DNA from 2 places in the Arthrobacter sp. NPDC089319 genome. Region 2 is predicted to be linked to the other one. Evidence: predicted binding sites of a transcription regulator. Region 2 holds the regulator's gene; the other holds the start of a gene.
The links. Region 2 encodes LexA, which represses DNA repair genes until DNA is damaged. Its sites were predicted from a motif close to TCGAACANNTGTTCGA; they were not measured.
Positions count from the first base shown of each region.

Region 1: a site for LexA is predicted at 2,785-2,800, ahead of AB0N75_RS06940 (DUF222 domain-containing protein). Genes of this name have one in related genera too.

Region 1 covers NZ_JBFBGZ010000004.1:10,519-18,539, forward strand. Annotated here, with positions in the region: gene valS (valine--tRNA ligase) at 1-595, opposite strand, end outside; gene AB0N75_RS06925 (DUF488 domain-containing protein) at 746-1,114, shown strand; gene AB0N75_RS06930 (hypothetical protein) at 1,128-1,691, shown strand; gene AB0N75_RS06935 (SDR family oxidoreductase) at 1,859-2,602, shown strand; gene AB0N75_RS06940 (DUF222 domain-containing protein) at 2,815-4,515, shown strand; gene ileS (isoleucine--tRNA ligase) at 4,934-8,021, shown strand, end outside.
Region 2 covers NZ_JBFBGZ010000015.1:35,201-43,221, forward strand. Annotated here, with positions in the region: gene AB0N75_RS17110 (SseB family protein) at 1-478, opposite strand, end outside; gene priA (bifunctional 1-(5-phosphoribosyl)-5-((5-phosphoribosylamino)methylideneamino)imidazole-4-carboxamide isomerase/phosphoribosylanthranilate isomerase PriA) at 488-1,228, opposite strand; gene AB0N75_RS17120 (hypothetical protein) at 1,274-1,417, opposite strand; gene hisH (imidazole glycerol phosphate synthase subunit HisH) at 1,438-2,079, opposite strand; gene hisB (imidazoleglycerol-phosphate dehydratase HisB) at 2,076-2,693, opposite strand; gene AB0N75_RS17135 (histidinol-phosphate transaminase) at 2,750-3,859, opposite strand; gene AB0N75_RS17140 (LysM peptidoglycan-binding domain-containing protein) at 3,932-4,285, opposite strand; gene lexA (transcriptional repressor LexA) at 4,566-5,336, shown strand; gene AB0N75_RS17150 (ATP-dependent DNA helicase) at 5,404-7,443, opposite strand; gene hflX (GTPase HflX) at 7,436-8,021, opposite strand, start outside.

The sequences.
Region 1 (8,021 bases), on a different contig from region 2:
CGGCGGTCAGGTTGGCCAGAAAGGCGCGCTGTGAGACCGAGCGGGACACGTCGTCGATGGTCCGGTAGGTCAGGTCCCAGTCCACGGACAGGCCCAGCGTGCTGAAGAGGTTCTCGAAAACCTTCTCGTCCTCCACAGCCAGGGTCTCGCAGAGCTCAATGAAGTTCCGGCGGGAAACGACGTCGAAATCGCGCTGGTTCTTCGCCGGGGTGGCCGGCGGCTGGTAGTCCGGGTTGTACGGCACCGACGGGTCGCAGCGCACGCCGTAGAAGTTCTGGACGCGGCGCTCGGTGGGCAGGCCGTTGTCATCCCAGCCCATCGGATAGAACACGTTCTTCCCGCGCATCCGCTTGTAGCGGGCCAGCACATCGGTCTGTGTGTAGGAGAACATGTGTCCCACATGCAGCGAGCCGGACGCCGTCGGCGGGGGAGTGTCGATCGAGTAGACCTGCTCCCGCGTGGTCTCGGGGTTGAACTTGTAGGTTCCCTCCCCACGCCAGCGCCGGGTCAGGGCGTCCTCAAGGCCTTCGAGGGCGGGCTTGTCGGGAACGTTTACGGAAACGGGCGTGTCTGTGCCCGGGGTATGTTCTGCCATGCTCGCCATTCTTTCATGCCGGGCACGGAATGAAGATTCACGACGGCGGTGCCCGCCTGCCTGCATCGGCGCGCCTCACCCGGACTGCCGATTCGCACGACGGCGGTGCCCGCCCTTCCTGCCCCTGTCCGGCTCGCGTAGCATGCGGCTATGACGGACGTTCAGATCAAGCGGGTCTACGAACCGGCCGACGACGGTGACGGCTACCGGGTGTTGGTGGACCGGATCTGGCCGCGTGGGATCAAGAAGGAGGACGCGGGGCTGGACCTCTGGCTCAAAGAAGCGGGGACATCCGCCGAGTTGCGCAAGGAGTTCAGCCACCAGCCAGAGAAGTTCGAAGCGTTCACTGTGGCGTACCGGAAGGAGCTGGACGGTTCCGAGGTATTGAAGCGTTTGTTGGAGCTGGCCCGCGCGCATCCGAAGCTGTGCCTGCTTTACGGTGCCAAGGATGAGACGCACAACCAAGCGGCGGTGCTGCGGGACTTGATCCTGGAGGAACTCGGCGGGGAATCCGGCTGACATGCCGCGCCGGATGGGGGAGTTGCGTGGCGCCGGCGGCCGGCGGCGGATGAGCCGGGCGCACAACCGCCTCACAGAGGGCGGCACGCGCGGCTCCGGGCGCGGCACCTGGCGCAACGCCGTCCTGACCCTGATGGGTTCGGCGGCTTTGATCGGTTCCATGGCCGGATGCGGGATTATCCCCGGGTTCGAGGCTCCGCCGTGTCTCCCACCGGACTACTCGGTGACCCCCAAGGAGGCGGGTCCGGGGGAGACAGTAACGGTGTCAGCGCGGGACGCTGACTGCGACCCGCGCTACGGCAGCGAGGCCCAGATTGAAGTGATCGTGACAGACGCTTCCGCTGTAGAAGTGCTCCACGAGACCGCCCCGATGAACGACGGCGGCGGCTTTACCTATACCTTTACGGTCCCCGCGGATGCCGCGGCAGGCGAGGGGTCGGTGACTGCGATGCCCTACAACGTCGACTGGTGCGATGACACCGGCCGGAACAACCGCGTATCGGGAGCGGCCGCCGTCGTCGAACTCGAGCGGGTATCGTGCGCGATGCCGCTGAGGCCCCTCCTGATCACCCGGTGACCCCTGCTGATCAAACGGTCATCGCAGCTTCGCTCGGTGAAGTCTCGTTCCTGCCTGTCAGCTATCGCTCGGCCCAGCGGTGACGGACGGATCCCCAAGCATTCCAGCGGCTCGCCGCGGCGTCGTGCTGTAGGCCTCCGTTTTTGTTCGCCATTAGGCTGTGATCCATGACCAAGCGCGCAGTAGTAACGGGAGCAAGTTCGGGGATCGGCGCCGCCACCGTGCGGGCGCTGCGCGGAAGCGGTTGGGAGGTAGTGGCAGTGGCCCGCCGTGCCGACCGGCTTGCCGCGCTCGCCGAAGAAACCGGTGCGGTGGCGATGCCCGGCGATGTGACAGACCAGGCCTCCGTCGATCAATTGGTGGCCGGTGTGCTTGCCGGCGGCGGCGTCGATGCGCTGGTGAACATCGCCGGCGGCGCCTTCGGGGTGGACTCGATCGCCGAAGGAAAGTTCGCCGACTGGGAGAAGATGTACAACGTCAACGTCCTCGGCTCGCTGCGGATGATCAAGGCATTGCTGCCGGCCCTGCGGGATAACGGCGAAGGCTCGGTCGTGTTGCTGACCTCCACCGCGGGGATCGTGGCGTACGAAGGAGGCGGTGGATATGTGGCCGCCAAGTTCGCGCAGCACTCCATGGCCGGTACCCTGCGTCTGGAAGAGGCCGAACATAACGTGCGGGTGATCGACATCCTGCCGGGCTTGGTGCAGACCGAAGAGTTCTCGCTCAACCGTCTCGGCGGCGACCAGGCAGCGGCGGACAAGGTCTACACCGGCGTGGAGAAGCCGCTGCTGGCCGAGGACGTTGCCGACGTGGTGGCCTACTCGCTCAATCTTCCGCACCATGTGAACCTGGATCAGATCGTCATGCGCCCGGTCGCGCAGGCCGCCGCCCACAAGCTGATTCGGAAATAGCGGTAGAGCTTCGAGCTGTCCGGGCTCGGACTCGCGTAGCTCCGGGTTCGGAGTAGCCCAGTTCCGGGTTCGAAGTAGCCCAGCTAGCGGCTCGGGTTGGCTAGCTAGGACTCGTTTCTTCCCGGCACGGCACGGTCGGCACGCCGGCGACTATCCCTACACAATCGAGGAATCCGATTGCTTCGAATCTGTCTTCGAAGAAAAATGGATGTATGGCCAATGCGACGCTCGAACAGGATCCGGGGACACTTGCTTCCCTGGACCGAGTGCGCGTCGACTTGGCCAGCAGAGCGGGCAGCTTCGTCGCTGGAATGGACCAGATGTCTACCCGCGAGCTGGCAGCGACTGTTGCGGCGGTGGAGGACATCTCCAAGATCGTGGAGTTCTTCCAGTTGGCAGGAGCATGGGCAGTAGAACGGGCCGATGTTGCCCGGGTAGGGGAGCGGGACGGACTTTTCGGAGGCCCTGCGGCCGCCGGTTGCCGCGGCGCAGAATCCTCACCGGGTGGTGGCACAGTCCCTGCTGCGGGTGCGGACACGGGGGAGCCAAGTTGGGCGGATCCCGCGGAAGCGCTAAACGCCGGCACCGGTCGGGACGGAACTGACGGGCAGGGGGCGGCGGAGGGCGAGGACGGCAGCGCCCGCAGGGGGACGGAGTTCCGCACGAACGCCGAGTATTTGCGGGCCCGGCTGGGGATCGGTGCGGGCGAGGCAAAGCGGCGGATCAGGGTGGGTCAGGCTGTGCTCGCCGGACGACTGCCTTCAGGCGAGCCCGGGGGCGTCAGGCTGCCGGTGCTTGGGAAGGCGTTGGCCGAGGGCAGGATTGCGGGCCGGGCTGCGTCGCTGATCACTATTGCGGTGGCGCGGGTACGTCCGACTGCCGGGATGGATACTGCGTCGGAGATGGAAGCGGCGCTGGTGCGTCAGGCAGTGGAAGCCGATCAGGACGTATTGGGCAAGGTCGCCAGAATGTGGGAGGCGGCCGCGGATGCGGACGGGAGTGAGCCTTCGGAGGCGGCGCTGCGCGCGAAACAGGGTCTGTTCTATCGGGGGCGGCGCGGCGGCCTGCACTACTTCACTCTGGCGGCAGATGACGCTCAGTACCAGGCGCTGGCGACGGTGATGAATACAGCGACAAACCCGCGGCTGACCGGCGAGAACATCACTGCCGGCAACGGCGCGGGTGTGGCCGCAGGCACCACCGTCGAAGGGGATGGTGAAGTGCCAGGGACCGCCGCGTTCCTGCCCGCTCCCGCGTCCGGGACAACCGATGCGGTGTTTGGGGATGGGACCACGGACCGGGATGCCGCGTTGTTGGATCCGCGGTCGTTTGCGCAGAAGCAATTGGCCGGCCTGGTGGCCGGGTGCGTGGTCGCTTTGTCGGCTGGCAGGCTGCCGGCCACCGGCGGGCACCGCGCCCAGATCATGGTCACCACCGGTTACAAGGAATTGGCCGGCAAGTTGACCGGCCCGGCGCATCCGGTGTTCGGCCATCCCGTCTCGGCCAAGACTGTGCGGAGGCTGGCGTGCGACGCGTCGATCATCCCGGTGGTACTGGGTTCTCAGAGCGAGGTCCTGGATCTGGGCCGCGCGTCGAGGTTCTTCACCCCGGCAGTCCGCAAGGCGCTCGCCGTACGTGACTGCGGGTGCGCGTTTCCCGGCTGCACAATGCCGGCGGTCTGGTGCGAGGCCCACCACGTCGTTCCCTGGTACCGGGGCGGGCGGACAAACGTGAACAACGGCGTACTGCTCTGCATCTTTCACCATGACTTGGTTGAACAGGGCGACTGGGAGATCGCGGTCGAAGACGGCATCCCGTGGTTTATCCCGCCCGGCTACATAGACCCGCACCGCCGCAGGCGACGCAACCAATACTGGCGCACCAAAGTTCCGGATTTGTTGCCGGTTCAGTGAGGACGGTGGGCCGGCGAACCTGGCAGCGGCGGCCTCGCCAGCAAGGAGGCAGGCAAGCCTCGTGTGGGTCCAGGGCTCTCCACCGCGCTGTCGGCCGCGCTGCCGGTCTGCGTTTCGACAGCCACGGCGATGTGGCCCTAAACTTGAGCTACAAGCTTCGACCCGGCCATCACCGGTGAGCTTCCGGAAGAACGGTCCACGCAGCAACACCGGGCCCATTAGAGCCGGACGGGTAAGCCCGTCACAGCAGCGAACGAGTGGCTGTCCCTTTGCACCGGTTCCGGCGCATCAGGCCAGCAAGTGAGGTGGTACCGCGGGTTCGCCCCGGCAGCGGGTTCGGCTTTCAGGCCTAATCGGTGTGCTGGAGCAGGACACGTCCTCGCAGAAGTACCCACACTTGCCGAGCTGTCTTTCCAGGATGACGAAAATGCCACAGATCTATCCCAAGGCCTCCACCGCCGGCGCTGCCGCTGCCGAGAGCTCGCCCAAGTTCCCCGAGATCGAGGAACTGGTGCTCAAATACTGGCAGCAGGACGGCACGTTCCAGGCTTCCGTCGATGCCCGAGATGCCGGCGAAGATGGCGGGAATGAGTTCGTCTTCTACGATGGGCCGCCCTTCGCTAACGGGTTGCCGCACTACGGCCACCTGCTGACCGGCTACGTCAAGGACCTGGTAGCGCGCTACCAGACGCAGCGCGGCCACAAGGTGGAGCGCCGCTTCGGCTGGGACACGCACGGCCTGCCCGCCGAGCTGGAGGCGATGAAGCAGCTGGGCATGACGGACAAGAACCAGATCGTTGCCATGGGCATCGACAAGTTCAACGATGCCTGCCGCACGTCCGTGATGAAGTACGCCGATGAATGGCAGAACTACGTAACCCGCCAGGCCCGCTGGGTGGACTTCGAGAACGACTACAAGACGCTCAATGTCGAGTACATGGAGTCGGTCATCTGGGCCTTCAAGCAGCTGCATGAGAAGGGCCTGACCTACCAGGGCTTCCGCGTTCTGCCCTACTGCTGGCGTGACGAGACTCCGCTGTCCAACCACGAGCTGCGGATGGACGACGACGTCTACAAGATGCGCCAGGACCAGACGGTCACGGTTACCTTCCCGATCCGGGCGGACGACTCGGAGAACCCCTTGGCCGAGGAGCTGGCCGGCGTCAACGCACTCGCCTGGACCACCACGCCGTGGACGCTGCCTACCAACGCAGCGCTCGCCGTCGGCCCTGAAATCAACTATGTGGTGCTGCCGGCCGGACCACACGGGACCCAGGCTTCGGGGGACAAGTTCCTCCTCGCTAGGGATCTCCTGGGCTCCTACGCCAAGGACCTGGGGTACGACGACGCCGCTGCCGCCGCCGAAGCGGTCACCGCCACCTACGCCGGCTCGCAGTTGGCCGGCCTGCGCTATGAGCCGCTGTGGGACTACTACACGGACGCCGAAAAGTGGGGTACCAGCAATGGCTGGCAGGTCGTGGTGGCTGACTACGTGACCACCACGGACGGTACGGGTCTGGTCCACCAGGCGCCGGCGTTCGGCGAGGACGACCAGAAGATCTGCGAAGACAACGGCATCCCGGTGATCGTGTCCGTGGACGAGGGCGCCAAGTTCCTGTCCAATTTCGCCGAGGGACCGCTGGCCGAGATCGCCGGCATGCAGGTGTTCGAGGCGAACAAGCCGATCACCCGTGTGCTGAAGGCCGAGGGCCGGCTGGTCCGGCAGGCCAGCTTCGAGCACAGCTATCCGCACTGCTGGCGTTGCCGCACGCCGCTGATCTACCGCGCCATCTCCTCCTGGTATGTGGAGGTCACCAAGTTCAAGGACCGGATGGTAGAGCTGAACCAGCAGATCAACTGGATCCCGGAAAACGTCAAGGACGGCCAGTTCGGCAAGTGGCTGGAAAACGCCCGCGACTGGTCCATCAGCCGCAACCGGTTCTGGGGTTCGCCCATCCCGGTGTGGGAATCGGACAACCCGGACTACCCGCGCCGCGAGGTCTACGGCTCGCTGGCCGAGCTGGAGGAAGCGTTCGGCACCCTGCCGCGCAATCACGACGGCGAGGTGGACCTGCACCGTCCGTACATCGATGACCTGGTCCGGCCCAACCCGGACGACCCCACCGGCCAGTCGATGATGCGCCGGGTGGAGGATGTGCTGGACGTCTGGTTCGACTCCGGTTCCATGCCGTATGCCCAAGTGCACTATCCGATGGAGAACAAGGACTGGTTCGACAGCCACAACCCGGCGGACTTCATCGTTGAGTACATCGGCCAGACCCGCGGCTGGTTCTACACCATGCACGTGCTGGCCACCGCGCTGTTCGATCGGCCGGCGTTTCGCAACGTGATCAGCCACGGCATCGTGCTCGGCTCCGACGGGCAGAAGATGTCCAAGAGCCTGCGCAACTACCCGGACGTGTCCGAGGTCCTGGACCGCGATGGTTCCGACGCAATGCGTTGGTTCCTGATGGCCTCCCCGATCCTGCGCGGCGGCAACCTGATCGTCACCGAGCAGGGCATCCGCGATGGCGTCCGCCAGGTGATGCTGCCGCTGTGGAACGTGTGGCACTTCTTCAAGCTCTACACCAACTCCGCGAACAACGGCGCCGGCTACGAGGCGGGCTCCGTCCTCGGCGATACCGCCCGGATCGATGGGATGGAGTCGCTGGACCGGTTCATTCTGGCCAACACCGGGGATTTGGTCCGCGATATAACCGCCGCGCTGGACGCCTACGACGTTTCCGGTGCCTGCGACGCGCTGCGCGAGTACCTGGACACGCTGACCAACTGGTACATCCGCCGCTCCCGCCAGCGCTTCTTCGACGAGGACCGCGACGCGTTCGACGTGCTCTACACCGCGCTGGAAACCGTGTGCCGGGTGGCCGCTCCGCTGCTGCCGCTGGTGACCGAGGAGATCTGGCGCGGGCTCACCGGCGGACGCTCGGTCCATCTGACCGACCTGCCCGACGCCGGTGAGTTCCCGCAGTTGGCCGAGCTGGTGGAACTGATGGATACCACCCGGCAGATCTGCTCGTCCGGCTCGAGCCTGCGCAAGGGCGCGAACCTGCGGGTGCGCCTGCCGTTGGCCTCGCTGACCGTGGTGGTCCCGGGTGCCGAGCGGCTCTCCGGCCAGTACGCGGTGATGATCCAGGACGAACTGAACATCAAGTCCGTCCGGCTGATTGACGCCGCCGACGCTTCGCCGGAAGAGTTCGGCATCTCGCAAAAGCTGGTGGTCAATGCCCGGGCCGCCGGTCCGCGGCTGGGCAAGAACGTGCAGCAGGCCATCAAGGCGGCCAAGTCCGGCGACTGGTCGGTGGATGACGCCGGTGTGGTCACCGCTGGGGGACTGGCGCTGGAGCCGTCGGAATACGCGTTGGAAACGGTGGTCGCCGAGGATGCCGCGGCGGGTGCCGCCGTTACCATGCTGCCCGGCGGCGGCTTCCTGGTCCTGGACACCACCGTGACTGCGGAACTGGAGGCCGAGGGGGTGGCGCGCGACT
Region 2 (8,021 bases):
TGACCATCAATTCTGCGTCTTCGGACACTGCTGCCAACGCCGCCCGCGGAGCATAGACGGCAACCGGCCTGGCTTCGGGATGCCAGGCTTCGAGAGCGGCGGCATTGCTGAACGCGGGCAACGCACGGCGCCCGTCCGGGGCTTGCAGGGTCACCAAGGCCATGTCGGCCTGTTTATCCGTTGTCAGGCCGCCGCTGCCCTCCGCCTCTTCTCCGAGCGTGGCCACAATGGGGACGAAAACGCGGGCGTCGGCCAGGGCGGCCACCACTTCCGCTTCTCCCCCGGTGCCGGCGGCCAGCCATTGGAGCGCCGCTTCATAGGCCGGGTCGGTGCTGCCGTCGTCGTGATCGAACTGGTGCAGCGGATTTCCTTCGCCGCTCAGGTCCCGTCCGGCCCAGCTTTGGCCCGCCGAATCCCCCGCACCGCCCGCGCCCGCGAGTGCCGCGGCGATGTGGGCTGGCAGCTCCTTCTTAGCCACGCTGGTACCTCAGCGCCGTCCGGCGACGTCGAGGGCTTCGGGCAGGGTGAACTTGCCCGCGTAGAGGGCCTTGCCGACAATGGCTCCTTCGACTCCGGTCGGAACCAGTTCACGCAGGGCCCGCAGGTCATCCAGGCTGGAAATACCGCCGGAGGCCACCACCGGCTTGTCGGTCCGCTCGCACATCTGCCGCAGCAGGTCGAGGTTCGGTCCGCGCAGTGTTCCGTCTTTGGTCACGTCGGTCACCACGTACCGGGCACAACCGGCATCTTCGAGCCGCGACAGGACGTCCCAGATGTCGCCGCCTTCCTTCGTCCAGCCGCGGGCCGCAAGCGTGGTGCCGCGGACATCAAGACCGACGGCGATGGCGTCGCCGTGCCGTTCAATGGCCCGCGCGGTCCACTCCGGGTTTTCCAGAGCGGCGGTGCCCAGGTTGACGCGGGCGGCACCAAACTCCAGGGCCCGTTCCAAGGACTCATCATCGCGGATGCCGCCGGAGAGCTCCACCTTGATCTTCAGCTCGTCCGCGACCAGGCGCAGCACCTCTGTGTTGTTGCCTCGACCGAAAGCCGCGTCGAGATCCACGAGGTGCACCCACTCGGCCCCGTCGTTCTGCCACGCCATGGCGGCTTCCAGCGGGTCGCCGTAGCCGGTCTCGCTGCCGGCTTCACCCTGAACCAGCCGGACTGCCTGGCCGTCTGCTACGTCGACTGCGGGCAGGAGTTCGAGGATGGGCGTTTGGTTCGTCATAGTGATTCCGCTTTCTGCGCCGTCAGCTGCGCGGGCTGTGGGTGGTTACTCGGTCGGACCGAGGGTGAGCAGGTAGGCCGCCAGCAGGGCCAATCCGGCCAAAATCCAGAAGACGATGGAAGCCCACTTGGGCAGCCGCTGTTGCCGGAACGAGATGGCACCGCCAGCCAGGAGCCCGGCCAGGGCCATGAGGAGAAGGCTGCCCACGGCTATCGCAGCGTCTTCAGCCAGTTGCGGAGCAACTCCGCGCCGGCGTCGCCGGACTTCTCCGGATGGAATTGCGTTGCACTCAGCGGACCGTTTTCAACGGCGGCGATGAACGGGGCCCCATGCGTGGACCAGGTCACCCGGGGCGGCGCCATCGCCGGCTGGGTGACATCAAAGTTCCAGTGCTGCACACCGTAGGAGTGCACAAAGTAAAACCGCTCGTCTTCGATGCCGGCGAACAACCGGCTGCCCTCCGCCACGTCAACGGTGTTCCACCCCATGTGCGGTACCACCTCGGCTGGCAGCGCTTCCACGACCCCGGGCCATTCCCCGATCCCCTGGGTGCGGACGCCGTGTTCTACCCCCTCTTCGAACATGACCTGCAGGCCCACACAAATGCCCAGCACCGGCCGGCCGCCGGCCACCCGGCGTCCGATCCAGCGAAGGGCATCAACAGACTTCAGTCCTTCCATGACCGTGGCGAAGGCTCCGACGCCGGGGACCAACAGCCCGTCGGCGTTGAGCACGTCCTCGGAAGCATGGCTGAGCGTGACGTCGGCACCGACGTGTTCCAGCGCCCGGACCACCGAGCGCACATTCCCGGATCCGTAGTCCAGTACGGTGACCTTGGGTCCAGCCGTCACAGGGCACCCTTCGTTGAGGGAATGCCCTCGACCCGGGGATCGGATTCGACCGCGGCGCGCAGCGCCCGGGCGAACGCCTTGAACTGGGCCTCGACGATGTGGTGCGGGTCGCGGCCGCCCAGTACGCGCATGTGCAGGCAGATCTGGGCGTGCAGCGTGATGGCTTCGAAAACGTGGCGCGTCAGCGACCCGGTGAAGTGCCCGCCGATCAGGTGGTATTCCTGGCCGGCCGGTTCTCCTGAGTGCACCAGATAGGGACGGCCGGAGACGTCGACGACGGCGTGGGCCAGCGCCTCATCCAGCGGCACCGTTGCCTCGCCGAACCTGCGGATCCCGGCCTTGTTACCCAGGGCCTGCTTCAAGCACTCGCCGATCGTGATGGCGACATCTTCCACCGTGTGGTGGGCGTCAATATGCGTGTCGCCGGTGGCCTTCACGGTCAGATCGACCAGCGAATGCTTCGACAGTGCGGTGAGCATGTGGTCGTAGAACGGCACGGTGGTGCTGATCTCGGATCGGCCGGTGCCGTCGAGATCCAGTTCAACCAGCACGGACGACTCGCTGGTGATGCGTTCGAGGCGTGCGGTACGTCCGGTGGTGGTATCCACGGTCATGGGGGTCCTTTGACGAAAATGGTTGACCGGCCAGGCCGGTGCGCTCTTACTACAGTTTAGGAGACTCGGCTCGACATCAGGGCCTTGATGCCATCGAGGAAGGCTGTGGTCTCGGCCTCAGTGCCCGCCGTCACCCGCAGGTGTCCGGGAATCCCGACGTCGCGGATCAGCACACCGGCTTCCAGAAGCCCCTGCCACACCGCGTGCGGGTCGTCCAGGCCGCCGAAGAACACGAAGTTGGAGTCCGACGGTGCCGGCTTCAAACCGAGTTCGGTCAGTCCGTCGACAATGCGGTCCCGTTGGGTCTTGATGTCCTCAACATTGGCGAGCAGCGCGTCCGCATTTTCCAGTGCGGCCAGCGCCGTCGCCTGGGTGATCGCGGACAGGTGGTAGGGCAGGCGGACCAAGCGCAGGGCGTCGGCAACCTGCGGTGCGGCGGCAAGGTACCCCACACGGGCACCGGCAAGGGCGAAAGCCTTGCTCATGGTGCGGGAGACGATCAACCGCTCCCGGCCGGGCAGCAGCGTCAGCGCGCTCGGCGTGCCGGCGTGGGCGAATTCGGCGTAGGCCTCATCCACGATCACTATGGCGTTGGATGCCTCCCCCGCTTCGTAGGCGGCTTCGACGACGTCAAGGCCCAGCGCGGTGCCCGTCGGGTTGTTCGGGGAACACAGGACGACGACGTTGGCTGCGGATTCTGCGACGGCAGCGGCAACCGCTTCCGCGGAGATCGTGAAGTCCGCTCCACGCGGCACCGCAACATACTCTGTGTCCGTCCCGCTGGCCAGCAACGGGTACATGGAATACGTGGGAGGGAAGCTCAACAAGGTCCGGCCCGGCCCGCCGAAGGCCTGAAGGATTTGCTGCAGCACTTCATTCGAACCGTTGGCCGCCCAGATGTTCTCTGCCGTGAGGCCGTGTCCCAGATAGCGGGACAGCGCCGTCCGAAGCTCGGTAAACTCGCGGTCCGGATACCGGTTCAAACCGGCAGCCGCGGCGCTGACGGCCGAGACGATAGCTTGATGCACCGTCTCCGGCAAGCCGTGGGTGTTTTCGTTGACGTTCAGCAGGATGGGCACGTCCAATTGGGGGGCACCATATGGCTCCAGGCCCCGGAGATTACCCCGCAACGGCAGACGGTTCAGGCGTTCTAGCTGCTCACTCACCGATCCAGCTTAAGCTTCGGCCCGCCCGGGGCAGGAATCGGGCGGGCCGAAGCGGCTCATATTACGGTTGCCTCAATGCGCTGACGGCACGAGCAACTGCTGGCCGGAATGGACGATGTCCCCGTCCAGGCCGTTCAATTGCGCGATCTCGAAGATGACATCATGCGGGTTGCGGTCGGGTGCGGACAGCACTGCCACATCCCAGAGCGTCTGGCCGCTGCCGACCGTGACGGTAACAGCCGGCCCCGGCCCCAGCCCTCCGGCAGCGGCCATTGCCGGTGCGGTGAAGAAGCCGACCAGGGTGAGCGCGACGGCCGCGGCAAGCATGAGCGGCAGGCCAATCAGCAGCAAACGGCCCCGGCGGGTAAGCCGGAGGGGGGCGTTGGCGCGGAAGTCTGCGGACTGCGGTGCGAGCTGGGCGGACATGGTGCCACCTTTCCGATTTTCGATCTATTTCGACTGGTTTCGATCATCGAACCACTGCGTTCGAACGTATCTTCGAACACGTCGTCTACAGTTTTAGCACTGGTGATCGACTGTTGTCGAGACTCAGTCGAACAAATGTTTGAAATTCCTCACCGCCTCGCCTAGCGTTGATGGCATGAGCGGCTGTGAATTGCAGTGCATCAGCCGCCACTGACAAAACAGTCGAGACAGCAATCCGAGTGCCGGTTCCGCATCAGCCAGACCCGGCACCTGGACCATCATGGGAAGACCGGGGCCGGATATGTCCGAAGAGACCACCACCACTGCCGGAGCGCGGCGACGAGGCCGCCCTGTCAAGGTCGGACGCAGCCTGACGCCGCGGCAAAAGAAGATCCTGGAAACCATCCAGCGCTCCGTTATTGCCCACGGGTACCCGCCGTCGATGCGCGAGATCGGCGACCTCGTCGGCTTGGCAAGCCTGTCCAGCGTCACCCATCAACTGGCCCAACTGGAGAAGATGGGCTACATCCGGCGGGACCCGAAGCGTCCCCGGGCCATGGAGATCCTCACTCCGCTGACGCTTGAACAGGGCGGCGTGGAAATCGTGGGCGTGGACGAGCCGCAGCAGCTGCGCAGCTCCAGTGGCGTCGCGGTGTCCGAACTCACCACGTCATCCGATACGGCCATGGTGCCGCTGGTGGGACGGATCGCCGCCGGCGGACCGATCCTGGCGGACCAGGCGGTCGAGGACGTCATGCCGCTGCCCCGGCAGCTGGTGGGGCACGGCGAGTTGTTCATGCTGAAGGTTTCCGGCGATTCGATGATCGATGCTGCCATTTGCGACGGCGACTGGGTGGTGGTTCGGCAGCAGCACACCGCAGAGAACGGCGACATTGTTGCGGCGCTGCTCGACGAAGAGGCAACGGTGAAAACCTTCCGGCAGCGCGACGGGCACACCTGGTTGCTGCCGCAGAACACGCGCTATGAACCGATTCTGGGCGACCACGCAACCATCATGGGCAAGGTTGTCTCCGTGATGCGGGCGCTCTGACCGCTCCTTCAGCCGATGCAGCCTGCCCATGCGGCGGCGGACCCGGATGGTTCAGGCCGCCGCCGGTTCAGGCGGCCGCGGCCGCCAGCCGCTCCAGGACCTGGCGGGCGATGGCGCCATCCTTCGTGCTCCAAAACGGCGGCAGGGCGCTGCGGAGGAAATTTCCGTAGCGGGCGGTGGCCAGACGGGAATCCAACACGGCCACAACCCCCTTGTCATTGGATGCGCGAATCAAGCGGCCAGCGCCCTGGGCCAGCCGCACTGCTGCGTGGGTGGCCGAGACCGTCATGAAACCATTGCCGCCGGCCTGGGCTACCGACCGGGTCCGGGCAGTGGTCAGCGGGTCGTCCGGCCGCGGGAACGGAATTCGGTCGATGACCACCAACCGGCATGCCTCGCCCGGAACATCGACTCCCTGCCACAGAGTCATCGTGCCGAACAGGCAGGTGTCCGGTTCATCGGCGAATTGGCGGACCAGCGCCCCCATTGATGATTCGCCCTGGCACAGGATGGTCAGGTCGGTGCGCTGACGCATTTCGGCGGCAGCTTCTTCTGCCGCGCGACGCGAGGAGAACAATCCGAGGGCCCCGCCGCGTGAGGCGCGCAGCAGCTCCTCGAGTTCGTCGAGCTGCTCGCTGCTGGTGCCACGGCCCGGCTTGGGCAGATGCGATGCCACATACAGCACACCCTGGCGCGGGTAATCGAAGGGACTGCCCACGTCAGCGCTTGAGTACGCTGGGGCGCCGGCCCCCAACAATCCGAGCGAACCGGCAACGGCGTCGAAAGTGCCCCCCACCGACAGCGTGGCGGAGGTCAGCACCACCGTATGTTCGTCGAAGAGCCCTTCACGCAGCCTGGAGGCAACAGACAACGGGGCGATGTTGAGCGTAGCCGGCTGGTCGTCGTTGGCAATATAGTCGCCGGTCTCGCCGAAGGTGCTGGGACGGGTCGCCCAAATGACCTCGCGGGAATCTGCCGCCGAAAGCAGCCGTTCGGCCATCTCCAGCACCGCGGAAAGACGGGATCGGGCCATCTGCCTCCCGCCGTCTGCCGCCGCGGACCCCTCGGGCTTGGAATCGGATAGCGCTGCGCGAGCCGCCTCCCGCAGCTGCACGAGGACCAACTCCTGCTCCTCGCGCAGGCCGGAGGCCAACAAGCCGCTCGGCAACGGCTCCAGTACGTCCTCCAGGGCGCCGGCAGCCGAGTTCAGCGGCTCCACGCTGATCCCGGTGTGCTTGCGCGCGGTCGAAGCCGCAGTGCGGACCATGGCAGCCGACAGCTGCCCCGCCACGGCGCTGGTGACGCGGTCCTGCAATTCGTGGGCTTCGTCAATCACCACCACGTCGTAGTCCGGAAGCACGGCCACGCCCTCAAAGGCGTTGATGGCGAGCATGGCGTGGTTGGTGATCACGATGTCCGCCTCGGCAGCATGTCCGCGCGCCAGTTCGCTGAAGCACTCGGCGGCGAGGGGACATTTTTGCGCGCCGAGGCATTCCATCGATCCCACGGAGACCTGTCGCCACGCGCGATCGCTGACCCCGGGCACCAGTTCATCGCGATCGCCGGTCTCGGTCTCCTGCGCCCATTCGCGCAGCCGCACGACCTCCTTGCCCAATGCCCCCGCGGCCCCGCTGGACGCCCCTCCGCCGGCGGGAGCCGGATGCGGGACGGCGTCCTCGCCGAGGCTAAACAGCGCAGCAGGCGCGTCTTCGTCCGGAAAGCCGCCTGCCAGCTTATGCAGGCAGACGTAGTTGTTCCGCCCCTTGAGCAGCGCCACGTCCAACGGCCGGGGAAGCTCATCGGCGACGGCTTCCATCAGCCGCGGCAGGTCCCTTTTGACGATCTGCGACTGCAGGGCCAGCGTCGCGGTGGAGACGATGGCGGGCTTCTCACCCTCCAAGGCCTGCACCATGAGCGGGATCAGATACGCCAACGACTTGCCCGTGCCGGTGCCCGCCTGCACCAGCAGGTGCTGCCGGCGGTCGAAGGCCTCGGCTACTTTGGCAGCCATCTCGTGCTGGCCGGCGCGGTGTTGGCCGCCCATGCCCTGGACCGCGACATCGAGCAGCCGCAACGCCTCGCCGGCCGGTACCCGGGTTTCAGTCATGTCGAAGGAATCGTTCCAGCTCCGCTGCCAAGCCCTCGCGAACCAGGACATCGAGCCGTGTGCCGTCTTCCCCGTGCTCCATGGCGAGGATCTCCGCGTCCTCGCTGTGCAAGCGGCTGATGACTTCGCCGCGGTCGTAGGGCACCAACAGCCGCAGCTTCACGCTCGGACGCGGGATGGTTTCGCCGATCAGTCGAAGCAGCGCGTCGATGCCCTGGCCGGTGCGTGCCGAGACCACTACGTGGTTCGGTTCGCGCTGCCGCAGCCGTTCGACCACGAAGGGATCGGCGGCATCTGCCTTGTTCAACACCACGATTTCAGGAATGTGCCGGGCATCCACCTCGGTGAGCACTTCACGCACCGCGGCGATCTGGCCCTCCGGGTCGGGGTGCGAGACGTCCACCACGTGCAGGATCACATCGGCGTCGGCAACTTCCTCCAACGTGGAGCGGAAGGCTTCCACCAATTGTGTCGGCAGCGAGCGGACGAAACCGACGGTGTCGGCGAGCGTGTAGCCAATGCCGTCGGGTGTTTCCGCGCGGCGCACGGTGGGGTCCAAGGTGGCAAAAAGCGCGTTC